DNA from 4 places in the Pseudomonas sp. AC242 genome. Region 4 is predicted to be linked to each of the others. Evidence: riboswitches for the same ligand, from Rfam matches in the RefSeq annotation. Region 4 holds a riboswitch; each other region holds the start of a gene.
The links. Region 4 has a riboswitch for cobalamin ahead of ACZZ0A_RS09645 (CbtB domain-containing protein). Riboswitches for the same ligand answer to the same signal wherever they lie in the genome.
Positions count from the first base shown of each region.

Region 1: it holds a riboswitch for cobalamin, as region 4 does, so the genes downstream of both, ACZZ0A_RS12850 (TonB-dependent receptor plug domain-containing protein) here and ACZZ0A_RS09645 (CbtB domain-containing protein) in region 4, are expected to answer to the same signal.
Region 2: it holds a riboswitch for cobalamin, as region 4 does, so the genes downstream of both, cobO (cob(I)yrinic acid a,c-diamide adenosyltransferase) here and ACZZ0A_RS09645 (CbtB domain-containing protein) in region 4, are expected to answer to the same signal.
Region 3: it holds a riboswitch for cobalamin, as region 4 does, so the genes downstream of both, ACZZ0A_RS08890 (ABC transporter substrate-binding protein) here and ACZZ0A_RS09645 (CbtB domain-containing protein) in region 4, are expected to answer to the same signal.

Region 1 is NZ_OZ409873.1:2,854,535-2,861,971, reverse strand. Features, by position in the region: gene ACZZ0A_RS12860 (ABC transporter substrate-binding protein) at 1-125, opposite strand, end outside; gene ACZZ0A_RS12855 ((2Fe-2S) ferredoxin domain-containing protein) at 122-481, opposite strand; gene ACZZ0A_RS12850 (TonB-dependent receptor plug domain-containing protein) at 481-2,418, opposite strand; cobalamin riboswitch at 2,511-2,716, opposite strand; gene ACZZ0A_RS12845 (autotransporter outer membrane beta-barrel domain-containing protein) at 2,883-6,749, shown strand; gene ACZZ0A_RS12840 (saccharopine dehydrogenase family protein) at 6,850-7,437, shown strand, end outside.
Region 2 is NZ_OZ409873.1:1,108,984-1,116,420, reverse strand. Features, by position in the region: gene ACZZ0A_RS05100 (cobyric acid synthase) at 1-148, opposite strand, end outside; gene cobD (threonine-phosphate decarboxylase CobD) at 145-1,137, opposite strand; gene cbiB (adenosylcobinamide-phosphate synthase CbiB) at 1,130-2,038, opposite strand; gene bluB (5,6-dimethylbenzimidazole synthase) at 2,035-2,685, opposite strand; gene ACZZ0A_RS05080 (cobyrinate a,c-diamide synthase) at 2,682-4,082, opposite strand; gene cobO (cob(I)yrinic acid a,c-diamide adenosyltransferase) at 4,079-4,690, opposite strand; cobalamin riboswitch at 4,773-5,003, opposite strand; gene ACZZ0A_RS05070 (hypothetical protein) at 5,167-5,751, shown strand; gene ACZZ0A_RS05065 (PQQ-dependent sugar dehydrogenase) at 5,818-7,131, shown strand; gene ACZZ0A_RS05060 (C40 family peptidase) at 7,264-7,437, opposite strand, start outside.
Region 3 is NZ_OZ409873.1:1,923,691-1,931,127, forward strand. Features, by position in the region: gene metE (5-methyltetrahydropteroyltriglutamate--homocysteine S-methyltransferase) at 1-1,211, shown strand, start outside; gene ACZZ0A_RS08875 (GNAT family N-acetyltransferase) at 1,429-1,980, shown strand; gene ACZZ0A_RS08880 (ABC transporter ATP-binding protein) at 1,919-2,683, opposite strand; gene ACZZ0A_RS08885 (FecCD family ABC transporter permease) at 2,680-3,684, opposite strand; gene ACZZ0A_RS08890 (ABC transporter substrate-binding protein) at 3,693-4,706, opposite strand; cobalamin riboswitch at 4,851-5,044, opposite strand; gene ACZZ0A_RS08895 (Ppx/GppA family phosphatase) at 5,087-6,022, opposite strand; gene ACZZ0A_RS08900 (hypothetical protein) at 6,031-6,309, shown strand; gene ACZZ0A_RS08905 (ParD-like family protein) at 6,432-6,659, shown strand; gene map (type I methionyl aminopeptidase) at 6,656-7,437, shown strand, end outside.
Region 4 is NZ_OZ409873.1:2,108,755-2,116,191, forward strand. Features, by position in the region: gene ACZZ0A_RS09620 (acyltransferase family protein) at 1-904, shown strand, start outside; gene nfuA (Fe-S biogenesis protein NfuA) at 962-1,546, shown strand; gene cobM (precorrin-4 C(11)-methyltransferase) at 1,633-2,379, opposite strand; gene ACZZ0A_RS09635 (cobalamin biosynthesis protein) at 2,459-2,872, opposite strand; gene ACZZ0A_RS09640 (CbtA family protein) at 2,869-3,570, opposite strand; gene ACZZ0A_RS09645 (CbtB domain-containing protein) at 3,582-3,779, opposite strand; cobalamin riboswitch at 3,904-4,125, opposite strand; cobalamin riboswitch at 5,188-5,399, shown strand; gene cobW (cobalamin biosynthesis protein CobW) at 5,499-6,572, shown strand; gene cobN (cobaltochelatase subunit CobN) at 6,576-7,437, shown strand, end outside.

The DNA of each region.
Region 1 (7,437 bases), 750 kb from region 4:
TGATTGAGCGCGACGACGCGCGAAGGCGCAGCGGCGTTCCAGTCCTCGCCGCAATTACTGAAGCTGTCGGCGAGTGTCGGCATTGAACAGAGCAGGGCGCCAAGCGCTAACAGGATCGATTTCATCCCTGCGCCTTGACCAGCAAATCCGCGACCACTTCACCGCCCACCAGATGCCCCTCGACCAGCCGCTGCACCTCTTCATGGCTGTGCACGCCATACCAGCAACGTTCCGGGTACACCGTCACAATCGGCCCCAGATTGCACGGAAACTGGCAGTGCGTGCGCGTCAGCAAGACGCCGCCCGGCGTCTCGATGCGATCGTGCGCCAGCAAATGCCGGCGCAGGGTTTTCCATAACTGCAAGGCGCCGCGCTGGGTGCAGCGCGGGCCGGTGCAGAGGAACACATGGCGTGCGTGCTCGGGCACGTGCGACCAGTCCGGGTGCGTATCGACGCCGTCGACGGTTTTGATTTCACTCATCAGAAGCGGTACGTGTAGCGTACTTCGGAGGTGAACGGCCGGCCGAGGTTGTCGACGTTGCTCGAACGGCTGGTGACGTAGTCGCGGTCGAAGAGGTTTTCCACCAGCAGACTCACCCGGTGTTGGTGGGCGTTGTCGAGGTAGCGATAAGCGTCGGCGTCGACCACCGAATAATTGCCGTATTCGACTTGCTTCGAGCTTTTGATATCGCGGATGTAACGGATCGCACCGCCAACACCCCACAGGCGATTTTCCGATTCATAACCCACCCGCGAACGGGCGAAGAAGCTCGGGATGTCGTTGATGGTTACACCGGTGCGCGACTCGGTGAGGTTGCGGGTCATGTCCGCTTGCAGGCTCCACTGATCGTTGAGCGCCAGTTTCGCGTCCGCCTCGAAACCGCGCATCTGGATCGTGCCTTCACCGTTGACCCACTGAATGTCATCGACGGTGATCAGGTCGTCGATCTTGCGTTTGAACAGGGTCACGCTGGCGCTGACTTCGCGATCCAGCAGCAGGCCCTTGTAGTCGACACCCAGCTCCGTATTGCGGCTTTTTTCCGGTTTCAGGTTGCGGTTGCCGATCTCGTCGCCCGGCTCGTTGACGAACAGTTGCTCGGCGTTCGGCAGTTTGTAGGCGCTGCCGTATTGACCGCGCACCGACCAGTTGTCGTTGAGGTCATACAGCGAAGTGAGCATGCCGACCGTGGCGCTGTCGCCACCGCTCATGGCCTCGTGACGCACGCCGATGCTCGGATGCCAGTCGGGCAGGGCGTCGATCTGCGGGCGCAGTTGCGTGTAGAACGCATGGGCTTCGGCCTTGTCGTTGTCGATGATCAGCACGTCGTCCTGGCCCTTGAACCACTGGTTGTCGCTGCCGAACACCAGCACATGGCCGCCGGGCAATTCTGCTTTGCCTTCGGCCTGCACGCCCCAATCGGTGAAGCCCCAATAGTCGTTGTGGTTGATGACTTTTGTGCCGCCGCCGGCGACGTTGTTGACCCGGGTGTAGCGCGTGTCCCAGTCGTTGATATGGCCTTTGACGAAGTAGCTCAGACGCTCATTGACGGTCTGCTCGAAGGTCGCCGTGGCGATCTGCTGCACGCGGTCGTTGGTGGTCTTGTGATTGTCGACCGGACGGGCGAAGTCGAGGTTGGCGTCGGCGTATTGGTAGAACAGTTCCAGCCGCGCATCCTCGCCAAACGACTGAATCGCCTTACCGCCGAAGGTGGTGACTTCGTAGGCACGGTTCTTCCCAGAATCGTTTTTCATGTCGCGGTTGCGATACGGCTGATAGCCGTCGGAGACGTTGTGACTGACGTACGCCAGCAAACCCAGGTCGCCGAATCCGTTAGTGAAGATATTCTCGACCCGCGCATCCTCGGTGGTACCGCCAAAGCTGTCCACGCCCAGATTCACTTCGCCGGCGGCTTTGCGCGACTGCGGGCTGCGGGTGACGATGTTGATCACGCCGGATACGGCTTGGGTGCCGAACAACAGGCTCTGGCCCCCTTTGAGTACTTCGATGCGTTCGATGGCGTTGGCCGGCAGGGTGTCGAGATAGAGGCCGCCGTACAGGCGATTGTTCAGGCGCACGCCGTCGAGCAGGATCAGCGTATCGTCGTTGCGCCCGCCCAGCAGCGAATAGGTGCCGTAGTCGAACGGGCCATTTTTCGGCGCGACGTACAGGCCGGGAATGAACATCTGCATGACGCGACTGACATCGGCACTGGGGCCGGCGCGCTCGATCTGTTCGCGGCTGACGATCTCGACCTTGCTGCCGAACTTCGCCATGTCGGCGACCGTGGTCGACTCCACCGACGGTGCGGAAACGATTTGCTGATTGAGTTCCAGTGGTGTGTCGTCGGCCAGTAGCAGCGGGCTGAACAGGCAACCAAGAAACAGGGTTGGAGCAGAAGTGTAGAAAGGTCGAATCATTGTCTTCTCGAAAAGGATCTTCGCAGAAGAGCATGCAAGAGAAGGCATCGCGCACAGCCAATACCGGCCCATGCCCGCCCACCGCAGGATTTTGCCAAACAGCAATTCAGGCCGGTCTCCGGGCTCGCGCGTATCGAGGCTTTCACCTTCCCATGGCCGTCTAACCACAGTGGTGTATCGAAAGCATCACGCGCATACCGTTGCGGGGGCAGCACCGGACTTGTTCGAAAAGAACGTACCGGTTTCCCGTTTCACCCCATGCACGGCGGCATGGGACACCTGAAACTGGGCGGCATCTGAACATTCGAATGACCGTTCGTCAACTTGCCGATACAGGTACTCGACCCGCGAATTACCAACTTTGGAAATAACTACTAAGGTCTATAGCGGTAATCACAACGCAATATCGCGCGGCGTCGACAGGCGTGAGGGATTCGCCACGTACGCTGAACAGGGAGGTTCTCATGCACGGTGCCAGCGGCCATCCTCACGGTGGGCACGCCCCGCATTTCATTCGCAGCGCTTTACTGGTCGCCATGGCCAACACCCTGATGCTCGCAGACGCTCAAGCTGCGTGCGGGCCTTTGGCGGCGGGTGCCTACAACGTCTCGCAAACCTGTTTGCCGGCGGCCGGCGTCGATGCGTCGATCAGCACGCAGTCGGGCACTACCATTACCACTACGGCGGGTTCCTCGTTGAACAGTCGTGGCAACAATGCCAACACCACGCTGACACTCACTGGCACTACGGTAAACAGCACACCCCCAACGGCCGCCAACGCAGTGTTTGCCAATGTCATCGGCACCACCGGCAACGCCAGCCTCAGCGTCAATGGCGGGACCAACACGGTGAATGTCGGCGGCAGTGGCCTGGACGCGCTGGCGATCACCAATGCCAGCGCTGGCTCGTCGACGTTTTCGGTGAGTGCCGGCACCACGCTGAACATCCTCAATACCGTGGTCGGCAATGAACACGATGGCATCGACATCAACGCCAGCGGCGGCGGGGCGATCAACCTGAATCATCAGGGCAATGGCCAGATCACGTTGCTCGGCGGCAACGGCGTCTGGACCAAAGCCACGGGCAGTGGCGAGACCAACGTCAACGTCGGCAGTGGCGTGAGTATTCTGGTCAACAACGATGATGCACTCTCGGCCGGTCTTCCGATCATTGACGACACTTTGCCGACTGCCGGCATTGGTAACCACGCCGGCGTGCATACCCGCGCAGTCAATGGCAACACCACACTGATCAACGCGGCGAATGTGCAAAGCATCGGCATGAACGCCTTTGGCTTGTTCACCGAGGGCGGCACAGGCAATACCCGCCTGACCAACAGCGGCAACCTGAGTACCAGCGGCCTCAACGGTTTCGGCATTCGTTCGTTTTCCAGCGTTGGCAGCATCGCCATCGTCAACGACGGCGCCATCACCACCACGGGTGGCGGCGCCCACGGTATCTATGCCAATGACAATGTCGGCGGCAGCGGTTCGATCAGCATCGAGAACAATGCTGCCATCAACGTCGGCAGCACGGCCAATACCGCCGGTTCGCGGGCGATCTACGTGATCAAGCGCGGTACCGGTGATGTCGCGATCACGGGTAGCGGCAATATCAAAGTCCTCGGCGACATCAACACCACCCGGGCCTACGCGATCATTGTCAGCGCCGAAAACAACAATGTGCTGATTGATTACTCGGGCGATCTGTTCGCCAGCGGGTTTGGCGCGGGCGGTATACGGGTCGATTCGACCGGCGGCAATGTTCAGGTCAACTACCGTGGCGATCGCATCGAAACCCTGCACAGCAACGCCAACGGCATCTATGCCTCGACGCAGTCGCCGACGGGCACGGTCAACGTCAATTCCGGCGGCACGATCATCACCCACTCGAACGCTGGCTCGGGCGACGGCACGGGCATTGGTGCTTTTGGTATCCAGGCGCTGACGCTGGGCGGCGACGTGGGTGTCGTGTTCAACGGCCCGCTGATCGACGTCAACGGTCAGGGCGCGGCGATTCTGGCCGGCAATGCCTTCAACTCAGGCAGTGGGCTGGGCACATTGAGTGTCAGTAACAGCGGGGAGTTGATCGCGCGGGGCAATCAACAACGCGGTATCCGAACGTTGTCGGTCACTGGCGCGCAAAGTGTGGTCAACAGCGGCGCGATCCAGACCTTCGGTGCCAGCGACAGTCAGGGCATTCTCGCCCAGGCCTCGGGCGCCGCGAATTTGACCGTCAGCAACAGCGGCGCGATCACTACTCGAGGCGTTGGCTCGTCGGCCATAGACGCCTTGACCGAGGGCGGCAGCGTCAATGTCAGTAACAGCGCCACGCTTCAGGGTGGTCGGGCCGATAGCAGCGGCATTGCCCTTGGCGGTGCGAGCCAGACGTTGACCAACTCAGGTGCGATCACTGCGCTTAGCGATGTCGCCGTACGCGCCGATGCGACCACACCGGGCACGACGTTTGCGCTCAACAATACCGGGCAGATAACCGGCGCTGTGAATGCCGTCAGCGCGGCCAGCACGGTGGCCAACAGCGGCACCTGGACACTGCGCAATTTCACCGCCAGTAGTGCCAGCGGCAGTCGCGATACCTGGGGCGTTGCCGTCAGTGATCTCGGCTCATCGGGCGCCAACAGCATCGACAACAGCGGTGTGATTCGTCTGGCGGCGCAACCGGCGACGGGCATCGTCAGCTTCAACGCCAGCGGCGCCTATCTGCCCTTGGGGCAAACGGCCAATACGCCGACGCTGGGCGGTGCTGTACAGGGCCAGTTGCTCGGTGTAAACCGATTCACCCATAGCGGCACGCTCGACCTTGCCGCCGGCAGCAACACGGTCGGCAATGTGTTGCTGATCAGCGGGGCCAACACCGTCGGCACCGATGGCGGCGGGGTGTTTGTGTCCAATGGCGGCCGGCTGCTGCTTAACACCACGTTGAATGGTGGTGGCGCGAACAGCCTCTCGGACATGCTGGTTGTGGATTCGACAACCACCGCCAGCGGCGGCGCCACCGGCGTGATCGTGAGCAATGTCGGCGGCCAGGGCGATCTGACTCAGGGCAATGGTATTGCGGTGGTCGAACTGCTCAACAAGACCGAAGCCGCGAGCGACGCCAATGCCTTTCAACTGGCCCGGCGTGTTGTCGCCGGTCCGTACGAATATCGCCTGCAGCAAGGTGCCCAGGACGGTAGCGGCAAGGACACTTGGTATCTGCGCTCGGACGCGGTACCGCCGGACGGTCCTCCAGGCCCCGATCCTGATCCCGATCCCGATCCCGATCCCGATCCCGATCCCGATCCGACGCCCGATCCTTCCCCGGTACCCAATTACCGTCCGGAAGTGTCGCTGTACGGTGCCGTGCCCGCGCTGGCCCTGGTTTACGGCCGGACAATGGTCGACACCCTTCACGAGCGGGTCGGCGAGGAACGCCTGAATCGCGGTGATCCATTGCCCAAGGAAGACGAATCGACGTTGGCGCCATCGATGGGCTGGGGCCGGGTGATCTACCGCAGCGGCAAACAGGATGGCGACCGCAAAAACGCCTTGGGCAACACACCCGAGTACAACTATGACCTGACGGCATTTCAGGTCGGCACCGACCTTTACCGCAAGGACCGGCCCGACGGCAGTCACGAGCAGGCCGGGCTGTCATTGTCCGCCGGCACCATCGACGCCGGCGTCAGCCACTACACCCGGCGCGCCGCCGGCGAAGACACCTTGCGTGCGTACGGCGTCGGCGCGTACTGGACGCACTTCGGCCCCTCCGGCTGGTATCTGGACGGGGTGTTGCAGGTCAACCGCTTTGACATCGAAGCCAAACCCAACGACATGGCCAAACTGAAAACCCGCGGTTGGGGCTACACCGCCTCGCTGGAAAACGGCTACCCGTTCGAGGTCGACAAAGACTGGTACATCGAGCCGCAATTGCAAGCGATCTACAGTTACGTCGATCTGGGCAGCAGCGATGACGCCGGCGCGAAGATTCGCTTCAAGGACGTTGACTCACTGATCGGCCGCGCCGGCGTGCGTATCGCCAAGGACTGGGACACCGAGGGCGTCGACAACAGCGCACGGCGCACCAATGGCTGGATCCGTCCGAGCATCTGGCATGAGTTCAAAGGGCAACCGAAAACCGAATTTTCCTCCGAGTCGGGGTACATTCCGTTCGAATCCGACATTCAGGGCACGTGGGGTGAAGTGAATGTCGGGGTGGATTACCAGGCCAATCAACGCACCACGTTTACCGCATCGGCCGGCTATCGTCAGGGGTTCGACGGTGACAGCCATGGGTATGACGCGATGCTGGGGTTCAAGATCAATTTCTAGGGCTTTTGTACACGCCGCAAACCCTACATTGGATGGCTTGCTGACGCTCGGCCCTATATCCTTCACGCCTGTTTGATGGACTGACTTAGGGAAGAATTGCATGCCGTTCAGGGTGATGGTGGTCGGTGGTTACGGAAATTTCGGCAGTATCGTCTGCCGGCACCTGGCGCTGATGCCGGAGATCGGCTTGGTACTCTCCGGCCGTGATCCGCAAAAATTGCAGCGCAAAGTCGATGAACTGAATGGTCAATCGGGCATCGTCTGCGAAGGCTGGTGCGGTGATGCCATGGGTGCGGAGTTCGAAGCCGCTTTGCGTGTGCTGAACATTCAGTTGGTCGTACACACCGGCGGGCCGTTTCAAGGGCAATCCTATGCCGTTGCGCAGAGTTGCATCGATGCCGGCGTGAACTATTGCGACCTGGCGGACTGCCGCACGTTCGTCAACGGCATCGACGTGCTTGATGCGCGGGCGAAGCAGGCGGGTGTGGCGATCCTCAGTGGTTGCAGCTCGGTGCCGACGTTGTCGTCAGCCATCATCGATGAGCAGCGCCAGCGCTTTTCGCGCATTGACTCGATCGAGCATGGCATTTCCTCGTCGGCGAAAATGCCGGGGCTGTCGACCATCGAAGGCGTGCTCGCTTACGCCGGCAAACCGATCAAACAACTGAAAAACGGCAAGGTCCACGAA
Region 2 (7,437 bases), 1.0 Mb from region 4:
CGGCGGTCACAGCACTGTTGAGCGCCATGTTCTGCGGCTTGAACGGTACGACCGCCACGCCTTGACGCGTCGCCCAGCGGCACAGCGCCGTCACCAGTGTGCTTTTACCGGCATCGGAGGTGGTGCCTTGCACCATCAGGGTGGTCATGCGTGATCCTTGGCGAAAGCGATTAAAGCGTGTTCCAGACGCGCCTCTTCAGCCGCGTCGGCAGGCAGGCCAAAACGCAAACTGCTGTTGTGAGTAAAGATGCGCAGGAGGATGCCGCGACGGGCCATGAACGCGTGCAACGCCTCGGCGTGTTCGGTGATCAGCCACTGGAACAGCGCGCAACCGCCCTGCGGCTTGAAGCCGTAGCGTTCAAGCAGCGCTGCCAGTCGTTCACTGGCTTCATCGCTGCGAATCCGTTGGCGTGTGTGCCCTTCGGTGTCTTGCAGACACGCTTGACCAAGCACCCGCGTCGGTCCGCTCACCGCCCAAGGCCCGACCTGTTCGGCGAGCAGCTTGAGCAACTTGCGCTCGGCCAGCACAAAGCCCAGACGCACCCCGGCCAGACCGAAAAACTTGCCGAACGAACGCAACACAATCAGCCCGACTTGATGGGCATGCGGTGCCAGGCTCAGTTGCGGCGTGTTGTCCATAAAGGCTTCATCGACCACCAGCCAGCCGCCACGCCGGGCAAGCCGCGCATGCCAGTCAAGCAGGCGTGCCGGGGTCAGGCTCAGGCCGGTCGGATTGTTCGGGTTGACCACCACCAGCACGTCGAGGCTGTCGAGAAAGAACTCGACTTCCTGCTCCAGCACTTCGCGCACGATGTAACCGCTGCGGCGCCAGGCTTCGGCATGCTCGGCATAACACGGCGACAACACACCGACCTTGCCGGCACGACGCAAACGCGGCAACAACTGGATGGCCATCTGCGAACCCGCCACCGGCAGCACTTGCGCAGCACCGTAGTAATCACACGCAGCTTGCTCCAGACCGTCATCGGTTTCCGGCAAGCGTGCCCAGGCGCGCAGCGGGATCTCCGGGATCGGAAACGGCCACGGCGCCAGACCGCTGGACAGGTCGAGCCAGTCAGCTTCAGCGATGCCGTAATCGAGTGCAGCCTTGCGCAGCCGGCCACCGTGCTCAAGCATAGAATTCAGCCCCCACGCAGAGAATCAGCAGCCATAACCATACCCCGCGCTGAACCAATTGCCAGCCACGGTCGATGGAATCTGCATCGGCGGGAACGCCTTCACCCAGTTGCGGACGGTCGTGAAGTTCGCCGTGGTAAATCGCCGGCCCACCCAATTCCACGCCCAGCGCACCGGCGCCGGCCGCCATCACCGGGCCAGCGTTGGGGCTGTCCCACTTCGGCGCCTGTGTACGCCAGCACTTCAACGCAAGTCGGGTTTTGCCGAGCAGCGCGTAGGTCAACGCCACCAGACGCGCAGGAATGTAGTTCAACACGTCGTCGATTTTCGCCGCAGCCCAACCAAAGCGCTCGAAGCGTTCGTTGCGATAACCCCACATCGCATCGAGCGTGTTGCTCAAGCGATAGAGGACCACGCCCGGCGCACCCGCCACGACAAACCAGAACAGCGCGGCAAACACCGCATCGCTGCCGTTTTCCAGCACCGACTCGGTGGCGGCGCGGGCGACGGCGGTGCTGTCGAGTTCATCGGTCTGGCGGCTGACCAGATAGCCCACGCGTTTGCGCGCCTCGTCCAGATCATCTGCGCGCAAAGCAGCGGCCACCGGCGCGACATGCTCGCCGAGGCTGCGCATGCCGAGGGCGCAATACAATGCAAGAATCTCGACAACCCAGCCCACGTACGGCGCCCAGGACAATGCGGTGGCGAGCAAGGTCAGCGGCAGCACCGCGATCACCCACGCTGTGACGCCATGACTGCGCCAGCCACGACCACCGGCGTTGAAACGTTGTTCGATGCGCCCGGCGAAATTGCCGAACGCCACCAGCGGATGCCAGCGTTTCGGTTCACCGAGCAGCGCATCCAGCGCGACCGCGGCGACACTCAACAACGCCACACTCATTGACTCACTCCCCAATAATTTTCATACAGCAACTCATTGAGCGGCCGCGCCTGCGCCCACCCTTCGAGTACCAGCATCGGCGCCGGATAGAATTCCTTGACCGGGCCCAGACACAAAACGGCGAGAGGTTTGGCGCCTGCGGGCAATTTCAGCAAATCCGCCAGTGCCTGCGGCTCGAACAGCGAAACCCAGCCCATGCCCAGACCTTCGACGCGCGAGGCCAGCCACAGATTCTGAATCGCGCAGGACAGCGAGGCCATGTCCATTTCCGGCAGCGTGCGGCGACCGAAGATGTGTTTTTCGCGATCGTCCATCAGCGCGGCGACCAGCACTTCGGCGCAGTCATGGATGCCTTCGACCTTGAGTTTCATGAACTCGTCACTGCGCTCGCCGAGGGCTTCTGCGGTGCGGATGCGTTCTTCTTCCACGAGGTTCTGGATCTGGCCACGCAAGGTTCTATCGCTGATGCGGATGAAACGCCACGGCTGCATGAGGCCGACGCTCGGGGCCTGGTGGGCGGCTTCCAGTAGTCGGCGCAGCAATTCCGGCTCGACGGTGCCGCCGGTGAAGTGGCGCATGTCGCGGCGTTCGGCGATGGCTTTGTAGACCGCTTGGCGTTCGGCTTCGGAAAATGCGTTGTCTGTCATGGCCCCATCGCTGGCAAGCCAGCTCCCACAGGGGATTGCATTTCTTCAGGAAGCTCACCGCCCACTGTGGGAGCTGGCTTGCCAGCGATGGCGGCATGGAGGTCGGGTGCAAACAATGCTGCGATAGCCGCGGGACTCGACGGGAAGTAGAAGTGCACATAAGAGGCCGTCATCCGCCCCTCACGATAAACCGCCTCAGCACCGCGTCCGCCATTCGGACTCAAGCCACGCGCAATCGGCGTCAGCTCAGTCGTCGTCAACGAATGATGATAAGTGTGCCCACGCAACGATCCTTCCGGCAAATCCACTGCTTGCAGCGCCAGTGCAGCCAGACGCTTCTGCATCACCGCGTCGCCCTTCAGCAGCCCAACCAACTCAGCGCGAGAGCCTTCAACGTCAGTCAAAGAATCCAGCAAATACAGCATCCCGCCACATTCGGCGAGCAACGGTTTGCCCGCTGCGTGATGCGCACGAATCGCCTCCAGCATCGCGGTGTTCTGCGACAACGCAACGTGGTGCAATTCCGGATACCCACCGGGCAAATACAGGCTGTCCGCCTCAGGCAATTGCGTGTCGCGGATCGGCGAGAAGAAACTCAACTCGGCGCCCATCGCCCGCAACAGATCGAGACTCGCGCCGTAGGTGAAGGCAAACGCCTCATCACGGGCAACGGCGATTCTCACATTCTTCAGCAGCGGCTCTACAGCGATCACATCAGGCGCGGCGAATTCCACGGCCGGTGGCAGCGCTACCTCGCAACTGCTGGCCAATGCATCGGCGGCGGCATCGAGACGCACATCGAGGTCATTCAGTTCGCTGGCCTGCACCAGGCCGAGATGACGACTCGGCAGTTCGATACCGGTCTCACGGGACAACGCGCCATACCAACGCAAACCTTCCGTGAGGCTGCCTTCGAGCAATTGCGCATGCCGCAAGGTGCCGACGCGATTAGCCAGTACACCGGCAAACGGCAGGTCCGGCTGATACTTCGCCAAGCCCAGCGCCAGCGCACCAAAGGTTTGCGCCATGGCCGTGCCGTCGATCACGCCGAGCACCGGCACGCCGAAGTGCCGCGCCAGATCGGCGCTGGACGGCGTGCCATCGAACAGGCCCATCACGCCTTCGATCAGAATCAGATCCGCCTCATTGGCGGCTTCCCACAACAGACGACGACTTTCCTGCTCGCCGACCATCCACATGTCCAGTTGATACACCGGCGCACCGCTGGCGCGTTCGAGAATCATCGGATCGAGAAAGTCCGGGCCGCATTTGAACACGCGCACCTTGCGCCCCTGATTGCGATGCAAACGGGCCAGTGCGGCGGTGACGGTGGTCTTGCCCTGACCGGAAGCCGGCGCGGCGATGAGCACCGCCGGGCAGTGACGTGGCTGATTCAAAGTTCGACGCCTTTCTGCGCTTTGATGCCAGCCTGGAAGGCGTGTTTGAGCATGCCCATTTCAGTCACAGTGTCGCCCATTTCGATCATTTCCGGCTTGGCCGCGCGACCGGTGACGATCACATGCTGCATCGGCGGACGCGCCTGCAAATCGCTGAGCACCAGATCGAGATCGAGGTAACCATGTTTGAGGGCGATGTTGAGTTCGTCGAGCACCACCAGACCGATCGACGGATCGCGCAGCAGTTCGCGGGACACGGCCCACGCGGCTTCGGCGGCGGCGATGTCGCGCTGACGATCCTGGGTTTCCCAGGTGAAGCCCTCGCCCATCACATGAAAGCGCACTTGCTCAGGGAAGCGGCGAAAAAACAGCTCTTCGCCGGTGCTGTTGCGGCCCTTGATGAACTGCACCACGCCGCACTGCATGCCGTGGCCCATGGCGCGGGCGAGCATGCCGAACGCCGAGCTGCTTTTGCCTTTGCCATTGCCGGTCAGCACCAGCACCAGCCCGCACTCGTCAGGCGAGTTGGCGATGCGTTCGTCGATCACGGCTTTTTTGCGCTGCATACGCGCCAGATGGCGTTCGTCGCGCTCGGGGGAATCGGTCATGGGGGGAGCTCTCCGTTGAGGCTGGATAACGGCGGGCAGGCACAAGAATAGACGGCAAAAAGCCTGGCATCGCCCACCGTGATGCCGCTGGATGGATCAGGCCGGTCTCCGGGCTCATGAGCGGCGTTTCGCCTGACTGCGCGCCTTCCCGCTTCTTTCGAGGCAGTGGCTCAAGGCGCAGTTTTCACTCATTTACCGTTGCGGGGGCAGCGCCGGGATCGTGGTGGTTCTTCGCTTGAAGACAACCCTCACCGGCTTCCCTGTTTCACTCTGTCGACGCAGGTCACAGAGCACCTGAAACAAGCCGCGAAGGTTAGAGGGTTGGGGGTGGAGCGTCAATTAAAGAGGCGGTCATCGGGCGAATAACTGCCGCCGATCAATTATCTGACGCCAATCTTGTGCCACACTGATACAAATGATATCAAAGAGCCATGCTTTTACCGAAAAGCCCACTACAACAATAAAGGATGATGACGATGCAAGGCATGATCATCAGCAACCCGCGCCTGGAATTCCTGCGCCCGGTGCTTGAACGCTGGTTTGACTGTATCGACCGTTACAACGCCGTGCGCGGCGACAGCGACACCCCTTACTGGCATGACGAGAAAGCCAATCTCGGATTGCTCTCGGCCGCAGCCTGGATGGCTGAGCTGGTGACTTTGAACGGCACTGCCACGCGCAAGCAGAATGAAGAAGGCGAGCGCAATGCCCGCGCTGATCTGTTTCTGGCCGGCGCCGAAGACCGCGCCTTTATCCAGGCCACCCAGCGCTGGCCAAAGGTTACCAACCTCAATCTGACCCAAGCCCTGCTGGACATCACCAACGACGCCAAACGCATCAGCTACGCCAGCGACCTCAAGCTCGGCTGCCTGTTTGTCGCGCCGCAAAAAGCCCAGCACAGCGCCAGCCCCGAAGAGCTGCAGGACATGGTCGACGACCTGCAAAAGGAACACACTTGCGCGGTCGCCTGGTATTTCCCCTACGCCTACCGCAAGTTACGCAGCGAAGCCGGCAATTATCACCCGGGCATCGCCGTGCTGTTCAAGGAAGCGCGCGGTTGAGCAGTTGAACCATCGGGCTTGCGCCCTCCTCTATGATTAGGAATGCATTCATAGGGAAGATCAGCAATGCGCAAGCCCCAGCTCGTTTTTGTCATCGCCTTCGCCGGAGGACTCGCCGCCTGCGGTGAAACCTCCAGCCTGCAAGTCTCCGACGGCACCGGCCCGTCACCGAAGCTGCCCGAACCGAACAAGACCCTGATCCCGACGGTGAATATCGCCCCGGCGATCGGCTGGCCCGACGGCGGCAAACCGACAGCGGCGGCTGGCACCCAGGTCGCGGCATTCGCCGAAGGCCTCGATCATCCGCGCTGGCTCTATGTGCTGCCCAATGGCGATGTGTTGGTAGCGGAAACCAATGCCCCACCGAAACCGGATGACAGCAGCGGGATTCGCGGCTGGGTGATGAAGAAGGTCATGGGCAAGGCTGGCGCTGGCGTGCCAAGCCCAAACCGCATCACCCTGCTGCGTGACGCCGATCACGATGGCGTCGCCGAGACCCGCACGGTGTTTCTGCAAAACCTCAACTCGCCGTTCGGCATGACCCTGGTTGGCAATGACCTGTACGTCGCCGATACCGATCGCCTGCTGCGTTTCAACTACGAACCCGGCGCGACCGAGATCAAATCGCAGCCGATCAAGGTCGTCGATCTGCCCGGCGGCACGCTGAATCACCACTGGACCAAAAACGTCATCGCCAGCAAGGACGGCAGCAAACTGTACGTCACGGTCGGCTCGAACAGTAATGTCGGCGAAAATGGTCTGGATAAAGAAGAAGGCCGCGCGGCGATCTGGGAAGTCGATCGGGCGACCGGCAATCACCGCATCTTTGCCTCGGGCATCCGCAACCCCAATGGCCTGGCCTGGGAGCCTGTCAGTGGCGCGCTGTGGACAGCGGTCAACGAACGCGACGAGATCGGCAGTGATCTGGTGCCGGACTACATCACTTCCGTGAAGGACGGTGGTTTTTATGGCTGGCCGTTCAGCTACTACGGCCAGCATGTCGATGTGCGTGTGTCGCCGCAAAATCCGGACCTGGTGGCCAAAGCCATCGCCCCGGATTACGCAGTCGGCCCGCACACCGCCTCACTGGGTCTGAGCTTCGCCGAGGGCAACACGCTGCCGGCGCAGTTCAAGGAAGGCGCGTTCATCGGCCAGCATGGTTCATGGAACCGTAAACCGCACAGTGGCTACAAAGTGATTTTCGTGCCGTTTACCGGTGGCAAGCCGAGTGGCAAACCGGTGGATGTGCTGACCGGTTTCCTCGACAAGGACGAGAATGCACTCGGTCGCCCGGTGGGCGTGGTGATCGATCAGCAAGGTGGCTTGCTGGTGGCGGATGATGTCGGCAACAAGGTGTGGCGAGTGTCGGCCAGCAAATAATTTTCGCCATGCACAAACAACTGTAGGAGTGAGCCTGCTCGCGATAACTTCGTATCAGTCGACATCATCATTGACTGAACGACCGCTATCGCGAGCAGGCTCACTCCTACATGGGATTGTGGGCTGCTTGAATTACGGGTTATGCGCCAGATGCTCCGGCTGCAACACCCGCTTGGCACTCAGATAAGCTTTCTGCCAGTACGCCTTCGACAGGCTGTCCAGCTTCACCGTGCCGCCCGTGGCCGGCGCATGCACGAAGCGCCCTTCCCCGACGTAAATCCCCGCATGACTGACCTGCGAGCCGCC
Region 3 (7,437 bases), 190 kb from region 4:
CGATTCTGGCGCATGCCGTCAATGAACCCGAAGCGCCGAAAGTGCTGCGCGCACTGACCGAAAGCCGTTCGGTGCAGGCTGCGCGTGCCGCTTCGCCGCGCATTCACAAACCGGCTGTTCAGGCCCGTGTCACCGCGATTACGGCCAAGGACAGCCAGCGTCAGTCGCTGTTTCCCCAGCGCATCGCCAAGCAGCGTGCCGGTCTGGATCTGCCGCTGTTCCCGACCACGACGATCGGTTCGTTTCCGCAAACCGCGTCGATCCGCCTCGCTCGCCAGTCGTTCAAACAAGGCAAGCTGACCGAAGCCGAATACACCGAAGCCATGCACAGCGAAATTCGCCATGCGGTGGAAATCCAGGAACGTCTGGGCCTCGATGTGCTGGTACACGGTGAAGCCGAGCGCAACGACATGGTCGAGTACTTCGCCGAGCAACTCGACGGCTACGTATTCACCCGGTTTGGCTGGGTGCAGAGTTACGGTTCGCGTTGCGTCAAACCGGCAGTGATCTTCGGCGACCTCAGCCGCCCGAAAGCCATGACCGTGGAGTGGATCCGTTATGCGCAGGGCCTGACTGACAAGGTCATGAAAGGCATGCTGACCGGGCCGGTGACCATGCTGATGTGGTCGTTCCCGCGTGAAGACGTCAGCCGTGAAGTGCAGGCGCGGCAACTGGCGCTGGCGATTCGTGATGAAGTGGTGGATCTGGAAGCCGCCGGCATCAAGATCGTGCAGATCGACGAAGCGGCGTTCCGTGAAGGTCTGCCGTTGCGTCAGGCGCAGTGGCAGCATTATCTGGACTGGGCGACAGAAGTGTTCCGCCTGTGCGCCTCCGGTGTGCGCGACGAAACGCAGATCCACACGCACATGTGCTACAGCGAGTTCAACGATGTGATCGAGTCCATCGCGGCGATGGATGCCGACGTGATCACCATCGAAACCTCACGTTCCGACATGGAATTGCTGGAGGCCTTCGAAGCGTTCGCTTACCCGAACGACATCGGCCCGGGCGTCTACGACATCCACTCGCCACGCATTCCGGATGCTTCGGAAATGGCTAATCTGCTGCGCAAGGCTGCCAAGCGTATTCCGGCCGAGCGGCTATGGGTCAACCCGGACTGCGGCCTGAAAACCCGTGGCTGGCCGGAGACGGAAGCGGCGCTGGTGCATATGGTTACCGCCGCCCGGCAATTGCGTAAAGAGCTGGCCTGACACCTTAACCACCTGAATAAACACAACCCCTTGTAGGAGTGAGCCTGCTCGCGATAGCGGTGTGTCAGTCAAATCATCGGTGACTGACACACCGCTATCGCGAGCAGGCTCACTCCTACAGGGGTTGTGTATGTATTTTCAGAAACGGGAATTCTCATGGCATCGCTGAAAAGCTGTTGCTACTGTGCCCAGCCGCATCCTAGGTATTTGCCGCTACATGAGTGATCAACCCGTTATCCAAACCGTGTCCGACGCAGACATTCCCGAGGTGCTGGATTTTGTTCTAAGCGCCCGCGCCGAGCTTTTTCCCAAGCTCAGCGCGACCGGCATGCCCGACGATCTGGCGCGTTTTGCCGAGGCTTATCTGCGTGGGGCAGGGCGCTTTCTGATCGCTCGTCACGAAGGGCAGATTGTCGCCTCAATCGGCTATCTCCCTTACGACCGACGCTTCCCGCACTTGCTCTATCCGGACCTTAAAGTGGTGGAAATCGTCCGTCTGTTTGTCCTGCCATCACAGCGCCGCTCAGGCCTGGCCGGTGCGCTGTATCGATCACTCAAAGACCTGGCACTCGCCGACGGAGTTGAAGTGATCTACCTGCATACTCATCCATTTCTGCCGGGCGCCATCGCGTTCTGGCAGCGCCAAGGCTTCGAGATTATCGATGTCGACGCTGACCCGGTCTGGCAAACAACCCACATGCACAATCTCATGAGTGAAACCGGAGAATCTGCGCCCCATCGAACGGGTCCGTCAGGTAATGCGCCCTGACCCCGAACGTCTCCTGTAACCGCTGCGGTGTCAGCACTTCCAGCGGCGCGCCCAACGCCACCAGCCGCCCGCGCTCCAGCACCGCCAGACGATCACACTTCAACGCCTGATTAAGATCATGCAGCGCGATCAACGTGGTCACCGGCAACGCCTGCACCACGTTGAGAATGGTCAGTTGATGCTGAATGTCGAGGTGGTTGGCCGGCTCGTCCAGCAACAGAATCTGCGGTCGCTGCGCCAGGGCGCGAGCGATATGCACTCGCTGCCGCTCACCACCCGACAGGCTGCGCCAGAGACGCGTGCGCAGGTGCGTCGCGTCAACGTCGGTGAGCGCCTGCTCGACGATGGCATCGTCCGCCGCCGACCACGGTTGCAGCGCCGACAACCACGGCGTGCGGCCCAACGCCACGGCATCGAACACGCGAATGCCGTCGTCGGTGTCGGCCTGTTGTTCGACCACCGCCAGCTTCTGCGCAATGCTGCGCCGGGCCATTTTGCCCAAGCGCTGACCTTCAAGCAGCACCTCGCCAGCGCTCGGTTCACGCAGCCCTGCCAGCAACTTCAACAGGGTGGATTTGCCCGAGCCATTTGGCCCGACGATACCCAAGGTTTCGCCGCGCCGGACGTCAAGGCTGACACCGTTGAGCAACTCGGCGCCGCGTACCTTGAAGCTCAGACCAGAACAACTCAGAACACTGTTCATCGCGCGGACCTGCGGCCAACCAGAATCAAGGCGAACACCGGCGCACCGACCAGCGCGGTAATCACCCCGACCGGAATCACCTGACCCTTGATCAGCGTGCGCGACAGCACATCAGCAGCAATCAAAAACACCGCACCGCCCAAGGCACTGGCCGGCAGCAATCGCGCATGACCCATACCGAGCAACAGCCGCGCGGCGTGGGGAATCACCAGCCCGACAAAGCCGATTGAACCGACAATCGACACCATCACCGCCGTCACCAGCGCCGCACAACCAATCAGCAAAATCTGCACCCGTCGCACCGGAATGCCGAGGGATGCCGCCGAATCCGCGCCAAAGGTAAACGCATCCAGCGCCCGCCGATGCCACAGACACACAACCAGTCCCAGCACGGCAACCGGCACTGCCAGCCATACCGATGGCCAGCGCACGCCACCGAGATTGCCCAGCAGCCAGAACATGATGCCGCGCGCCTGTTCGGAGCTGGCCGAACGAGTAATCAGAAACGCCGTCAGGGCATTGAATAACTGCGAACCGGCGATCCCGGCAAGAATGATCTGCCCGGTGCCGCTGGCCGAACCGCTGACTCGCGCCAGCAGAATCACCAGCACGAACGCCGTGACGGCGCCGGCGAAGGCACCGACTGACAATGAGATCATCCCCGCGCCAACGCCAAGCAGCGCGACCATCACCGCCCCGGTCGAGGCGCCGGCAGAAATCCCCAGCAAGTAGGGATCGGCCAACGGATTACGCAGCAGCGACTGCAAAATCACCCCGCACGTCGCCAGACCCGCACCGCACGCGGCCGCGACCAGTGCGCGGGTCAGGCGGTAGTTCCAGACGATGCCTTCATCGATCGGGTCGAGCGCGTAACCGGCGTTCCACAACTTGTTCGCCAGCACTTGCACGACCACACCCGGTTCAATCGAGGTTTCACCGATGGCCACGCCCGCAACCACTGCAATCAACAGCGTCGCCAGGGCCAGCAACGTACGGATCAGGCTGGCACTCATCGCGACAGGTCATAGCCGTTGATGGCCGTGGCCAGTTGCTCGATGCCGTCGAACATGCGCAGGCTTGCCTGCATGGCCATGGCGTCGAGAATGATGATGCGGTTGTGTTTCACCGCGTCCATGTTGCGCGTCACCGGGTCGCTGCGCAGGAAGGCGAGTTTCTTTTCATAGTCGTCAGCGGGGAAGCGCCGACGGTCCATGCGCGCGATGACGAGGAAGGTCGGATTGGCTTTGGCGATGGTTTCCCAGCCGACCGTTGGCCACTCCTCATCGGACTCCACCACGTTACGCACGCCGAGGGTGCTGAGCATGAAATCGGGAACGCCTTTGTGCCCGGCCACAAATGGCTCGATGTCCATTTGTGCACTGGAGAACCACACCAGCGCGCTGGCGTCCTTCAGTTGTTTACCTTGGGCGGTGGCAATCGACTTGGCGAGGCTGGCCTTGAGTTCGTCGTTGAGCCGCTGGCCACGCTCCTGCACATCAAAGATTTGCGCCAGTTGGCTCACGCTTTTGTAAATCGTCTCGATGCGAAACGGCGCCAGTCGCGTGCCATCGGCGCCGACGAGGTTGTCCTTGGCTTCGCAATCGGAGGGCAGCAGGTAGGTCGGAATCTTCAATTCATGAAATTGCTCACGGGTGCCGACCGCGCCTTGCGGGCCGACCATCCATTCCAGCTCCACGGCGACCAGTTCCGGGCTCTTGCCGATCACCGACTCGAAACTCGGTTCGTTGTCGGCCAGGCGTTCGATCTTGTCGTCCTGCGGCTTGTACTTGGCCAGCACATTGTTGAACCACAGTGAGGTGCCGACGACTTTATCGCCCAGGCCCATGGCGTAGAGCATTTCCGTGCCGGCCTGGCCGATGGTCACCGTGCGCGTCGGGGCGTGCTGGAAGGTCAGGGTGCTGCCGCAGTTTTCGACCGTCAGCGGATAGACCGTCGGTGCCGCTTGCGCCAAGGCGCCAAGGCTCAGGCCGGTGATGAGGGTGGCGATGCGGGGCAGCAGCATGGGGCAGTCTCCTGGGGAACCGTACGGGGAGCGGGAGAGTACGGATCGGAAACACACCATCGAACGCGGTCAGGGAAACTGCGCAAGGCCGGTCATCAAAAGCAGAAGTACACGGCACGATGTCCTTCCCGGACACCCCGCCGGTTAGTAATCACTGTGCCGGCAGGTCTCCTGACTGATGCGTCATCGCCTGGCTCCGGCCTTCCCGGGATTCACCCAGTGGCAGTCGTGGAGCAGGCTCGGCACCTACAGTTGCGGGGGCAGTTCCGGTCAATGCTGTGCAAGCACCCCGGATTCCCTATTAGTCCCGTTCGGGAACCAGCGGCGGCATGGTAGTCGATCAAGCCGCTGAAGGGGAGACGAATCTGTTGCGGCGAGGATTAGTGCTGGCTCATCAAACCGTGCAAGACGCCTAAACGCAGGCCCGGTTCGGAGGGCAGCATTTGCGCGATGCCGAACACCTTGAACGCCGCCAGCATCAGCACCAGACCGCCGGGCAAAATGCTCTGGCGGTGTGGTTGCAGGCCGGCGAGCTTGAGCTGTTGCACGTTGTTCACCTTCAACAGCAGCAGCGACAGGCGCAGCAGTCCGCCGTAGGTGATGCCGTCCTGGCCGAAGTCGTTGAGGCGATTGGCCTTGAGCACTTTGGCCAGCATGCGTGCGGTGCCGGAAGAGCCGATGGTCTGCTGCCAGCCTTGCGCGCGATAGCGCTTGGCGACGTGTTCAAACTGCAGGATGGCGAAGCGTTCGGCCTCCTGTAGCGCGCCGGCGGACACATCACCGCCGCGAAAGAATCGCGTGCTCAAGGTGCCGCTGCCGATGGCGATGCTTTCGGTTAACAAGGGTTGTGAGCCCTGGCCGAGGATCAGCTCGGTGGAGCCTCCGCCGATGTCGACCACCAGGCGCAGGTCGTCGGCGCTGGGCAAGGCGTGAGTTACGCCGGCGTAGACCAGCCGCGCCTCTTCATGGCCGCAAATGACGTCGATGGGAAAGCCCAGATGCCGCTCGGCACTGGCCAGAAACAGCTGCGCGTTATCCGCTTCACGCACCGCACTGGTCGCCACCGCACGCACCCGGCCGGCCTCGAAACCGCGCAGTTTCTTGCCGAACCGCGCCAATGCCTGCCAGCCGCGATCCAGTGCCAGTGCATCCAGCGCACCGCCATCAAAGCCTTCGGCAAGCCGCACCGGTTCACGCAGGGTTTTCACTTCCTGAATCTGCAGGCCCTTTCGACTGCGCACCGACTGGCCGATCATCAGGCGAAAGGCGTTCGAACCCAGGTCGATGGCGGCAAACAGCGAGGCGTCGTCTTTCATGGGAATCCTTGCAGAGCATCCGTCGCGAGGCTCAAGACGGTTTGCGAGGATTCTGCCGTGATCTTGATGACATCCTGATGACGGGGCAGGGTCGGTTGAATGAATTTGCGGCTGTCATGACACTGTCATTATCCGGCGTCTATGCTGAGGCCAATACATCGCGTGTTCTTAAAGTTTTTGCTGCCGAATTTGGCAGCTTTTTTTTGCCCGCGATTTGGCAATGCCGCGAACTGATCGTTCCCACGCTCCGCGTGGTAATGCCTCTAGGGACGCTCCGCGTCCAGTGACGCGGAGCGTCACGGGCTGCATTCCCACGCAGGAGCGTGGGAACGATCAGCGTGTGTGTTTGCAATTTTGGTGGATGCTTGGCTAATATACGATCCATATACATATCGTATCGGATTCATATATGGGCATCGTAAAGATTTCAGAGGACATGCACGAGAACCTGCGTATCTCCAGCAACGCCCTCAGCCGCTCGATCAACGCGCAGGCCGAGCACTGGATGCGCATCGGCATGCTCGCCGAACTGCACCCCAACCTCGACCACAGCGCCATTTGCCGCTTGCTGATCCGCGCCGAACAGAACGGCGGGCTGGATCTGCAACAACTGACTCAGGAAGCCGTCAGCGCATGAGAAACCAGATCAAGATCAACACCCCGGCCGACATCGCTCAATCGCGCGCTGCCGGCAAACTCGCCGCCGAAGTACTGGCGATGCTGGTGCCGCACGTCAAGGCGGGCGTCACCACTGATCAACTCGACAAACTGTGCAACGACTACATCGTCAACGTGCAGAAAGCCGTGCCGGCCAATGTCGGTTATCACGGTTTTCCGAAAACCGTCTGCGCGTCGGTCAACGATGTGGTCTGCCACGGCATCCCGTCGGGCACACCGCTGAAGGATGGCGATATCGTCAATCTCGACATCGCGGTGATCAAGGATGGCTGGTTCGGTGATACCAGCCGCATGTACGTGGTCGGCGAGGCAACACCTGAAGCGCAGCATCTGATCAAGACTACCTATGACGCCATGTGCGCGGGTATTCGCGTAGTTAAACCGGGCGCAACGTTGGGCGACATCGGCCACGCGATCCAGAGCCTGGCGGAGAAGGAAGGCTTCAGCGTGGTGCGCGAGTATTGCGGACACGGGATCGGCAAGGTCTACCACGATGAGCCGCAGATTCTGCATTACGGCTTTCCCGATCAGGGCATGAAGTTGAAGGCGGGGATGATTTTTACCGTTGAACCGATGCTCAATGCCGGCAAACGTCATGTGAAGAACATGCCGGATGGCTGGACGGTGCTGACCAAGGATGGGTCGTTGTCGGCGCAGTGGGAGCATATGGTTGCGGTGACGGAAACCGGGTTTGAAATTCTTACGGCGTGGCCGGATGAGATTGAAGGCTACCGCGC
Region 4 (7,437 bases):
TAAAGGAGCGGTGGGGGTCGATATTTTCTTTGTCATCAGCGGCCTGGTGATTTTCCTCTCGACCGAAAACAAACCCCTACCGCCCGCGCGGTTTCTCTTGTACCGGCTGTTTCGCATCGTCCCGGCGTATTGGCTGTACACGCTGCTGATGGCGCTGCTGGTGGTGTTTGCCCAGCCCATATTGCCGGATCAAACGGTGGACTGGGGCCATCTGCTGTTGTCGTTGCTGTTCATTCCTACCGAGAACCCCGGCGGTTACGGCATCTACCCGACGCTCAATGTCGGCTGGACGTTGAATTACGAAATCCTTTTCTACGTGCTGTTTGCCTGGGCGCTGTTGTTTCGCTTGCAGGTGCGTCTGTTGGTGGTCGCGGCGCTGTTGTTCGCCGTGTGTCAGACCTGGACCGGGTTTGGCTGGATCAGCGAGTTCTATCGTTCGGACATCGTCTATGAATTCCTGCTGGGGATTGGCATCGGCATGCTTTATCGCCGGGGCTGGATCGGTGCGGGACTGTGGCTGCCGCTAGTGGCAATCGTGGCGGTATTGCTGACGATCTATCAGTTGCCGCCGGCGCCGAGGCTGCTGAACTGGGGTGTGCCGAGTGCCGTGCTGGTAATGGCATGTATCTCACTTGAGCGTTATGTCGAGCGCAGCCGGGTACTCAAACTGCTCGGCGATTGCTCGTATTCGGTGTACCTGATGCACGTTCTGGTGCTGTCGGCAGGCGGTTTTCTGGCCCGGCGCTACGGCGTCAACCCGTATTTGATGTTTGTCGTCTGCGCGCTGGCCATCGGTGTCGGCTCCTGGCTGAGCTACGAGTGGGTGGAAAAACGCAGCTATCGCTGGCTCAAGGCGCAAATCGACGAAGAGCCTGACGAGAATCTTTCCCGACAAAAATACTAGGACTTTGTCCGGCGCAACGATTGGCGTAAACTGCGCCCAAGCCTGCGAGGAGTTTCCATGACCGCTATTACCATTACCGACGCCGCCCACGATTACCTGGCTGATCTGCTCTCCAAGCAGAACACCCCGGGCATCGGCATCCGCGTCTTCATCACCCAGCCTGGCACCCAGTACGCCGAAACCTGCATTGCCTACTGCAAGCCGGGCGAAGAAAAACCTGAAGACACCGCGCTGGGGCTGAAAAGCTTCACCGCGTATATCGATCACTTCAGCGAAGCGTTTCTCGATGACGCCGTAGTCGACTACGCCACCGACCGCATGGGCGGTCAACTGACCATCAAGGCGCCAAACGCCAAAGTACCGATGGTCAACGCTGACAGCCCGGTCAACGAGCGCATCAACTATTACCTGCAAACCGAAATCAACCCGGGGCTGGCCAGCCACGGCGGTCAGGTCAGCCTGATCGATGTGGTTGAAGACGGCATCGCCGTTCTGCAGTTCGGTGGCGGTTGCCAGGGCTGCGGCCAGGCGGACGTGACCTTGAAGGAAGGCATCGAGCGCACCTTGCTCGAGCGCATCCCGGAGCTCAAGGGCGTTCGCGACGTGACCGACCACACGCAGAAAGAAAACGCCTACTACTAAGGTGTTCGCTGCGGACATGAAAAACGGCGCCCCGTGAGCGCCGTTTTTTTATGGGTGACATTCAGGAATGCATTCGCGAGCAGGCTTTATGGGCGATAGAGGTGAGCATGCCCGGCGCGATACAACGATGACTCGCTAAAAACCTCACTGCCCAACACGCGTCCCACCAGAATCAACGCCGTACGCCGAAACCCTTTGGCCTCAACCTTCCCGGCAATATCCGCCAGCGTCCCCACCACCCAATCCTGATCCGGCCACGTCGCCCGGTGGATCACCGCAATCGGGCAGTCTGCGCCGTAATGAGGCAACAGCTCCGCCAGAATCTTCTCCAGATGGTTGACCCCCAGATGAATCGCCATGGTTGCGCCGTGCTGCGCCAGGCTGCCCAATTCCTCACCGGCCGGCATGGCGGTTTTATCGGCGTAGCGGGTCAGAATCACGCTCTGCGACACGTCCGGCAGTGTCAGTTCCGCGCCAAGCAACGCCGCACACGCAGCGGTCGCGGTCACCCCGGGAATGATCTCAAACGGAATATCCAGCTCACGCAGATAACGAATCTGCTCACCAATCGCGCCATACAGACTCGGATCGCCGGAATGCACCCGCGCCACATCCTGGCCGTTGGCATGCGCGGTTTTGATCAGTTCGATGATCTGTTCGAGGTGCAGCTCAGCGCTGTTGACCACCGTCTCGGCTTGATGGCCGTCGAGCACCGCTGCCGGCACCAACGAACCTGCATAGATAATCACCGGGCAACTGCGGATCAGCCGCTGGCCTTTGACGGTGATCAATTCCGGGTCGCCGGGGCCGGCGCCGATGAAGTAGACAGTCATCGTTAAATCCTTGGAAAAGAGGTGCAACAACGCTTCAGATGAAGATTGCTCATGATCAATGGCGGGGATTATCGGGATTTTACGCCGCGCCGGCCAATGCCAACGTGGCCTGGGCGTATTTCTGCCGGGAAATCAGCAGTTTTGCCGGTGCCTGAATCAACTGTTCGGCGAGGGCCAGTGCCGCACTTTCGGCGACGCCGTAGCAACCGGTGCGTTCGAAGGCGATTTGCGAATGGTGACTGAGTCGTTGCTGATAAGTGGCCAATTCCTCGCTGCTGAAGTACAGCAAGGGCAGGGCCAGTTGCGCGGCAAGTTCTTGCAGCCCTGGCTCGTCGCGCTTCAAGTCGATGCTGGCCAACGCCTTGACCGCTTGCAGCTCGATTCGGTGTGCCTGTAAGGCTTGGTCAAGCAATGCGCGCAGCGTGCTGGCCGGGCAGCCGCGCTGGCAGCCCAGGCCGATCACGAAGGTCGGCACTGCGCTGTCATCGGTCATACGTGGTATTGACCATCGCTTTTGCGGCGGAACAACCAGGCGCTGATCAGACCCAGGGCCAGCCAGAACACTACGTTGGTTAGCTGCGAAGCGATTTTGAACTGGGCTTCCAGTGCTTCCGGCGCGAGCATCGAATGCACTTGCGGCTGCGGCGCGCCGATCACGTGCGGCACGGCGAGGATGGCCACACCAAGGATCTTCATCAGCCAGTGACGGCTGAACACGATCAGCGACAGGCCGACAGCGGTCGAAGCGGCCGTGCCGATCCACCACATTTGTCGTGAGGCCAGATCAGCGGCAGCGGTGCCCGGCAACTCAGGCGGCAGGCCCAGGGTTGGCGCGAGGACGAATGTTGCGTAACCGGCCAGACCCCAGAGCAGGCCTTGCGAGGTTTTGGTCGGCGCGCGCAGGGTGTAGAGGCCCGCGAGCATCAGGGCGAAACCGACAGCCACCACCAGATTGCCGCCTGTGGTCGATACCACGCGCTGCCAGCCGTCTTCCGGCTCCCAGGCTTCTGCATCGTGGGTGTGGCCGGCCATGGTGCCTTCGGCGTGTTCATGAACAGCCACCGGCTCGGCTTTCTCGTAGGTTTCAGCCTGAATAATCAGCGGTGAAACCCAGAAGCTTTGCAGCAGAGTGAGGAGCAGGGCGGCCAGCAGGCCGGTGAAACCTGCGGTTTGCGCAATACGCTTGATCATGTCGGCAGGTCTCAGTGGCACGGGAACGCGGCGCTGTGACGGGTATCGTGAGCGGCGTTGTGCACCGCCTCGATGTGCGAGAAACCGGCGAAGTAGACCAGGCTGGCGCCGAGGATCGACGCGAAGATCGCAGCGCTCAGGCGTTGGCTCAGGGTGGTGGTGCTGACAATTTTGTCCGTGTTGCTGCCGGTGCTGCTGATGATCGACATGGCGCTTCCCTCTGGAGTGTCAGTGGGTGAATCGAGCGCATGAAAACCCCTGCGGGTCGGGCTCGCAGAGGTTCGAACAGCGCCCGCCCACCGCGGGTTTGTTATGTTCAGCGACGCACAAAATGCGGGCTGTGTGTTGCGGGCCGGTCTCCGGGCTCACGAGGGGTTGGCGTCAGGCCGACCTGCAAGCGTCACCTTCCCATGCCTTGCTGACACAGTGGTTTTGACGCTTCGCTCGCTTACCGTTGCGGGGGCAGCACCGGACTGACATGGGCTTGAGTAAAGCACATGATTCACCGGTTTCCCGTTTCACCCTGTGAAGGGCACCCGTAACAAGTTGTGTAGGAGAGCATGGGGGTGGGGTTTTGGTCAATTTTTTGGGGTGGATCCGTTGCTGCGGGTGTTGCTGATTAGGGTTCCGCCCTTACGGCGGGTCACTTTTTCCAGACGCCCGGAGTGCCGGCCCAGAAAAAAGTAACCAAAAAGGCTTGCTCCTACGTGCGGCCCGCTCGCTGGGGCTCGGGGTCCCTTCGCTCCGGGATCGATCCGGGCGCAGCGTCTCCGGTTTGCTTCGCTGCACCTACTCCCGCTGTGTTTGGCTGCGCCAAACGGTCGCTGCGCTCCCACGCCCGGATCAATCCCTCCACTCAGCCTTCCGACGTCGCCGGTGGATCAAGATCAAGATCAAAAGCAGGCGAGCTGACACTCGGCCTATTGAGTGGTGAGGAGCACAGCGTGGTCGGCTTTGGATTTGTGGTGGATTCGCCCCTCATCGGAACGCCGCCCGCCCAGCCCTCTCCCTAAGGAGAGGGAGCCGATTTGTGGGCTTTTCAAAATCTGAGTTCAACGCGGTATCGCACGTCGGCGTACCTCCCCCAAACGCCTCGATCAGTCCAATCTCCCGAGGTAGAGGAAGCCGATTTATGTGCTTTTCAAAGCTTGAGTTCAACGCGATATCTCACGTCGGCGTAACCCTACCAAACCACTCGGTCAGTCCCCTCTCCCTTTGGGAGAGGGCTAGGGTGAGGGGCTCTTGATCTGGCTTTGGCTTTGGCTTTGGCTTTGGCTTTGGCTTTGGCTTTGGCTTTTGATCTTTTGCCCCTTCGGCAGGCCGAGCGAAGGTGTTCATCCGGGGGTTAGGCGCGCAGCGCCGTTCGACGAAGTCGAACACATCGAGAGGAGGTGCAGCGAAGCAAACCGTAGGCGATGCCCCCGGATGGACACCGTAGCGAGGGAACACTGAGCCTCAGCGAAGTGCCGTACGCCGGGGCAAAGCCTTTTGGTTCCTTTTTGGCGTTTGAAAAAGGGACTCGCTGTAAGAGCGAAACCGCCAGCGGCAGCACCCGCAGCAACGGATATGCCCCCAAAACCAAATCTCAACGCCCATTGACCCACCCTTAGACGATGCGTAGCCTTGCGCCTTCGAGGTTCTTCGGCCCACGCCGAAGCTAAGAAGGGAACGCGGTCAATGCCGCGGCTGCCCCCGCAACTGTGAACGGTGATGTTCGCTGCCACGCCACTGCCAGCTCAACTGATGAGCCCGCGGGAAGGCGCAGCAAACGCCAGGCCCAGCGCCTGAACGCCGTCAGCCAGGAGACCTGCCTCGTCACAGATTCTCAATTCAACCGGGCGGGGTGATCCGGTGGCGAACTCTCCGGGCACGCACGCGCGTTGCCGGTTCTCGTCCCGTATGCCCGCCGCTTGCCAAAGGGCATACCGATGAAAACACTGGCCAAACTCCCCGTCACCATCGTCACCGGCTTCCTCGGTTCGGGCAAAACCACGCTGCTGCGGCACATGCTCGACAACGCTCAGGGCCGTCGTATCGCGGTGATCGTCAACGAGTTTGGCGAGTTGGGCATTGACGGTGAAATCCTCAAGCAATGCACCATCGGTTGCACCGAAGAAGAAGCCACCGGCCGCGTTTACGAGCTGGCCAACGGCTGCCTGTGCTGCACCGTTCAGGAAGAATTCTTCCCGGTGATGCGTGAACTGGTTGCCCGTCGTGGCGACCTCGACCACATCCTCATCGAAACCTCGGGCCTGGCCCTGCCGAAACCGTTGGTACAAGCTTTCCAGTGGCCGGAAATCCGCAGCGCCTGCACCGTTGACGCGGTGATCACTGTGGTCGACAGCCCGGCCGTCGCTGCCGGCACCTTCGCTGCGTTCCCGGATCAGGTCGATGCCCAGCGCAAACTCGATCCGAACCTCGATCACGAATCGCCGCTGCACGAACTGTTCGCCGACCAACTGGCCAGCGCCGACCTCGTCATCCTCAACAAGGCCGACCAGACCAGCCCGGAAGATCTGGCTCGCGTTCGCGCTGAAGTCGCCGAAGAGCTGCCGCCAGCGGTGAAAATCATCGAAGCCAGCAACGGCCGTCTGCCGCTGGACGTGCTGATCGGCCTCGGCGCCGGATCCGAAGAACACATCGACAGCCGCCACAGCCATCACGATCACCACCACGGTGAAGGCGATGACGACCACGATGACCACGATCACGACGCCTTCGATTCGATCTCCATCGAACTGCCGCAAGCCGATGAAAGCCTGCTGCTCGACGCACTGACACAACTGGTGGTCAAGCACGGCATCCTCCGGGTCAAAGGTTTCGCCGCCATTCCGAACAAGCCGATGCGCCTGCTGATCCAGGGTGTAGGTACGCGTTTCGACAAACATTTCGACCGTCAGTGGGGCGCCGATGAAGCGCGCGTGACACGTCTGGTGCTGATCGGCCAGGAACTCGACGCCGCCCAACTCGAAGCGCAACTGCGCGCCGCGCTCAGCGTTTAATCCATGCACCTGCTCAGGACCCAGCCCGGCGGTTTCGTCTCGGATGACAACATTGCCGACCTTGGCCAAACCCCCGCCGAGCTGGTGATCCTGTGCAGCGGCGACTCCAGCCTGGCGCTGCTCGCCGAGGCCGCGCAGCAGTTGCCCGAGGATTACCCGAGCCTGCGCCTGGCCAATCCGATGCAGGTGCAGAATCACGCCTCGGTCGATCTGTATGTCGATGAAGTGCTGCGTCACGCCAAGGTGATTCTGATTTCGTTGCACGGTGGCATTGCCTATTGGCGTTATGGCGTTGAGCGTCTGGTTGAGTTGTCCGAGCGTGGCGTGCAGCTGATTCTGGTGCCGGGCGATGACCGTCCCGATCCGGAGCTCAGCGACTTGAGCACTGCCAACGCCGAAGATCGCGACCGGCTCTGGCAGTTTTTGCGTCAGGGCGGCCTGGGCAATGCGCTGGACTTCTTCCGCTGTCTGGCCAGCCGTTGGCTCGGCCGCGATTACCCTTGGGAAGAGCCGCAGACCCTGCCGCGCACGGCGATTTACCACCCCAATAAAACCTCCGCCGCACTGAGTGACTGGCAAGCCGAATGGCTGCCCGAAAACCCGGTTGCGGCGGTGCTGTTTTACCGCTCGCATCTGCAGGCGGCGAACACTGCTTTTATCGATGTTTTCTGCCAGCGCTTGCAGGCGGCGGGGCTTAATCCGCTGCCGATCGCGGTGGCCAGTCTGAAAGAACCCGGCTGCCTGGCGGTGGTCGAGGATTGGCTGGATGAAGTCGAGGCTGGGGTGATTTTGAACACCACTGGCTTCGCCCAATCCAGCCCTGAAGCGCCGCACTTGCGGCCGTTTCGCCGCAATATTCCGGTGA